One region of the Phascolarctobacterium faecium genome, then DNA from elsewhere that is predicted to be linked to it. Evidence: riboswitches for the same ligand, from Rfam matches in the RefSeq annotation. Region 1 holds a riboswitch; the other holds the start of a gene.
What was found. A riboswitch is a leader RNA that binds a small molecule or an ion and turns the genes downstream of it on or off. The one in region 1 is predicted to bind cobalamin.

Region 1 (2,476 bases):
CTGCCCCTCTGCTTTTAGCAGAGGGGCAGTTCTTATTTCCTGCAGGTTCAGTCATAGCCTGCAAACTCCACTCAACTCAGACCTTTGAGCGTGGTGCCGCTGGGGTGGCGGCATCCATGCTTGCGGTCACGGTACTGGAGTGATAAATGACATGTTCATTGAAAACAAAAAATGAAAATTTGGAACTGGGTACTTGTGGGATCAATGATCCGTGGTTTTATAGGGAAGTCCGGTGTGAATCCGGCGCTGTCACGCAACTGTATTAGGGAGCTTCAGCATTGCAGTCCTTTCACAAAGGGATGTTGAAGTGATGATCTTGAGTCAGAGTGCTGACTGGTTCTATCTTTTGAACAGCCTGCGTAGACAGACTGGGAGAAAATTTTGCAGAGATATTTAAGTTTGGCGTTTTGCCAGACAAATATTTCTGCGGACGCTATGATTATGCGCTGAAACCAGCAGCGCGGAAATTTTAGTATTTTCGACCAGAAAAGCGGAGCAGGCTGTTTTGTAAAAAAAACAGACGCTGCACTTTCACCGAATGGACTGGTAGAAAATGCGGCGTTATTTTTTACAAAAGTGGGAGGATGGATTTGCATGAGAAATGAAAGAAACAGCTTGCGGCAAGCTGCCATAACAGCGGGCATTTTAGCTGCTTTGGGCGTTTGTACATTAGGGGGGGACCAGCCGAGGGTATGGGCGGCAGAGCCTTCTAACAATACAGCGCAAGCCGAAGCTAAAACAGCAGCTGCGCAGGGTGTCCAAGCTGCAGCAGATGAAACTGAGAATGATGGTATGTCTTTTGATTTGGAGGGCGTAACGGTTGAGGCGAAGCGGCCTGACTGGGAAGCAAAATTGTCGCCTGGCACGGTAACGGTTATTCGTCCCGATGACTACAAAGGCGAGCAGAAAGACCTGCCCGATCTGTTGAAAATGGTTCCCGGCGTACATGTACGTGAGTTGAACGGTAAAGGGCAGTATACAACAGTCAGCGTACGTGGTTCTACTGCGGCGCAGGTCGGTGTTTTTGTCGACGGCGTGCTGTTTAATCTGGGCGGCGACGCGGCGGCAGATATTTCTACTATTCCTGTACATAATGTTGAACGGATCGAGGTCTACCGCGGCTATATACCGGCACGTTTTGGCGGTACCTTTATGGGCGGCGTTATCAACGTCGTCACCAAACGACCTACCAAAGCTAACGTGCAGGCCAGCTTCGGCAAAAGCTCCTTCGGCGGCTATAAAGGTAATTTACAGATCGACGCTCCTCTGGGCGGAGGCGCTTTGATGGTTGGCATCAATCGCGACCAGAGTGAAGGCGATTTTAAATATAAGAATTTTGATAATGACAGAACCTACAAAGAGCGTTTGCAATATTATTATAAAGATTTGGAAAATACCACTGATAGAATAAATAAGCAAATTAGCTACGATGTTGGCTTTGGAATGGAAAAACCTAGCTTGGGTAATGTTACATCAATTGATGAGATGGTAACAAGGTGTGCTCCGGGCGGCGATATTTATGAAGTTTTTTGGCAACAGGATCCTGATGACTATGGTGGAAAAGATGTTATGGAGCATGATTGGGAGTTTTATTATGCCAAATATGCTGATCCTAATTACAAAGAAAATTTATATAAAAGCGATCAATACCAATTAGACAAACTTGAAAGTGCTGAACGCTGGCGTAAGGCTAATGATTATAAAAACACCGATGCCATTATCAAATGGCAGGATGATCACTGGCTGGCCAAAGCTACCTGGAAAAATATCAGACGGCATCTACCGCATCCTATTGATAAAAATTATGCCCCGCTTTGGACTGTGGATCAGGATTGGGCAGTAAATATGCCTTACGGCAAGCCTAATATGTATTATTTTCGTAATCAGGAGTTAACGGCGAAGGAATTGCTTTTAGGCCGACGCGATACTGTCGGTAATTTGGAATGGGGCTGGAGTATCAACTATTTAAAGCAGGATAAAGATTATTATATTGATGATTGGCAGAATTTGGAAAAGGTACTTGAAGCAACAAGCGGTTTAAATACTCTGAAGGCTAACACCTTATGGAGCAAATATGACAGCCGCCGCCTGGGTGCGAAGATAGACGGCAGCTATAAAGCCGGCAACAGGCACTTGATAGAGTTTCTGGTCGATGCCTCTAAAGAAAAAATGGATATTGACGGCTGGAAAATGTTTGACTTTGAACATGCTAACGAAGATACCCGCAGCAGGTGGCGTAATTATTATGAGCAGGAGATCATTAATGCGCAGATCCAGGACACGATCACATTAAATAAAAAAGGCGATTTTTGGCTGACGCCCAGCATTCGTTATAATCGTTCTAAGATTTTAGGGCGTAGCGACCGTTATGACGAAAAGAATGACCCGCAGCATATCAAATGGCTGGGGCAAACGGATGAACAGACGGATGATAAGGTGACCTGGCAGCTGGCACTGAAAAAACAGTTTAATGATC
Region 2 (2,476 bases), 200 kb from region 1:
AAAATAGATAAAAGAATGCTTGCCGCCTGTGATAATGATAAAGATATCAAAATCATCAAAGGGATGGCAGCTATTGCAAAAGAATTGGATATCACGATGATTTGTGAAGGTGTTGAAACTGAGGCACAGGTTGCGATAATGAAAAGTGTTTCCTGCAATATAGCTCAGGGATTCTATTATTGCCAGCCGTTGAGAAGGCCGCAGTTTGAAAATCTGCTTAATTTAAGTAAGATTGAAATAGTTAATGCTGAACGTCGCAGCATCAACGGTTACGGACGTACTGTAAAATTACCATCATACAGAGATTTGGGCGATTTATTCCCGCAGATGTATGATTTTGCAATTGAATTGAATCTAAAAGATGGACGCTATTCAAGAATGGCTTTTAATCCTACAGGGAATGTTTTTATTCCGTATACAGGTGATTATAAAAATGATTACAAGCATATCGTTCAGGAATTGCTTTATCCTGAAGATATTGAAAAATTTACGGCTCAGCTTGATTTTGACGTTTTATCTGCAAATTACAATAATACTCCTGATTATTCTGGCTGCGAATGTCGTTTCGTCGGAGCGGATGGTGTAGCTCAATGGTATGAAATCAGGGTGTATTACTGGTTTGGACGCAGCCGTGTATTGATTACCGTAAGGAATGTTAATGACGCCCATGATTATTTAGATGAAGAATATGAAAAAATGCTTTGCAGGTCAGCAGGACTTTGCAAAAGAATGTAGAATATATAGTATTGGAAAAAATCAACAGGTGTGCCGATTGCGGTCGGCGCTTAATAGGGAAGACCGGTGTAAATCCGGCGCAGTCCCGCTACTGTAAAGGGAAGTTCACTGCAATATGCCACTGGGAAACTGGGAAGGCGCAGCTGAATGTTGAACCTGAGCCAGGAGACCTGCCTGTTACGGGTATCTTACACCTACGGGAGATAGGTGGATACTTGCATAGGTTGTTTATTTATGCCCTCTCTCGAGAGGGTATTTTTATTTTGAAGGGAGGCTTAAGGATGTGTAAAGAAATGATTTTAGTAACTGGCGGTGCACGAAGCGGCAAAAGTGAATTCGCAGAGCGTTTTGTTTTGCATTATGGATCTAAATGCGCTTATATAGCTACGGCTGAAATCTTTGACGACGAGATGGCTGAACGTGTTCGGCTACATCAGGAACGTCGTTCTCCCCAAAGATGGAATAATTATGAAGCACCTTATGCTGCCGAACAGGTGATGGTTGAGGCAGGTAAGGAAGCGGATGCAATTTTGTTTGACTGTCTTACTTTGTATATGAGTAATTTGATGTATGGCAAGGTTGCAATTGCAGGAACTTTTGAAGAAAAGGTAACATTTGTCAAAGGTGAAATTGTAAAATTACTGGAAGCCGCCAGAAAAACAGAAAAACTGGTAGTATTTGTTACTAATGAAGTTGGCGGTGGTATCGTACCGGATAATGTTATGGCACGTGAGTACAGAGATCTTGCCGGATGGATAAACCAGCAGGTTGCCGATGTATGTGACAGGGTCTTTTATTGTGTCGCCGGTCAAGCTGTTGATCTAAAGAAAATGGCATTTAGTTTTGATGATGAAGGAGCAGAGCAATGGAAAAAATAATGATTCCACCGTTGGATAGCAACGCTGCGGAAGTAATAAAAAATAACTGGGCTAAAATGGATAAGCCGCTGCATAGTTTAGGTAAGCTGGAGGAAATGGTTGAAAAATATGCTGCCATGACTGGGACGGCATTGCCTGATAAAATCAAAAGTGCAATGCTGTTAATGTGCGGCGATCATGGAATTGCCAAATATGGCGTAAGCGCATATCCGCAGGAAGTAACTATGCAGATGATAAACGGTTACATGAGGGAAACTGCCGGCGCTAACGTTATGGCACGTCATGCCGGTGCCGATGTTTTTGTGATCGATGCAGGTACGGCTTTTGACTTGAGTGCAATGCCTAAAGTTCATCAGGAGAAGGTTGCCTGGGGTACAGAAGATTTTACACAGGGACCGGCCATGACAGTGGAGCAGGCCGAAAAAGCATTGAAAGTTGGTATGAAGGTAGCAGATGAATGTATTGATAAAGGTTATAACTTATTAGTAACAGCAGAAATGGGAATCGGGAATACTACATCGACCGCAGCAATCGTTTCTGCATTTCTGGGGTTGCCGCCCGAGCTTACAGTAGGAAGGGGAACTGGTATCAACGATGAACGGATGGCGATAAAAAGAAAGGTCGTCGCTGATGGTCTGGCTAAAAATCAACCACGTTTGGGCGATGCCATGGACATCCTCTGTAAGGTTGGCGGTTATGACCATGCCGGGTTGGCGGGGATGATTTTAGCTGGCGCCAGACGCCGTATTCCTACAATGGTAGACGGTGTAAATGCGACTGCCGCTGCTTTGCTTGCATACGGACTTGAACCAGCCTGTGCTGATTATATGCTTTGTTCACATCTTTCTGCTGAAATATCACAT

Region 2: linked by a shared signal. The riboswitch ahead of cobU (bifunctional adenosylcobinamide kinase/adenosylcobinamide-phosphate guanylyltransferase) and the one ahead of PFJ30894_RS09265 (TonB-dependent receptor) in region 1 are both predicted to bind cobalamin.

Annotation. Positions count from the first base shown of each region.
Region 1 is NZ_AP019004.1:1,922,479-1,924,954, reverse strand. Features, by position in the region: cobalamin riboswitch at 171-351, shown strand; gene PFJ30894_RS09265 (TonB-dependent receptor) at 793-2,476, shown strand, end outside.
Region 2 is NZ_AP019004.1:1,726,959-1,729,434, reverse strand. Features, by position in the region: gene PFJ30894_RS08440 (EAL domain-containing protein) at 1-735, shown strand, start outside; cobalamin riboswitch at 745-927, shown strand; gene cobU (bifunctional adenosylcobinamide kinase/adenosylcobinamide-phosphate guanylyltransferase) at 1,017-1,613, shown strand; gene cobT (nicotinate-nucleotide--dimethylbenzimidazole phosphoribosyltransferase) at 1,601-2,476, shown strand, end outside.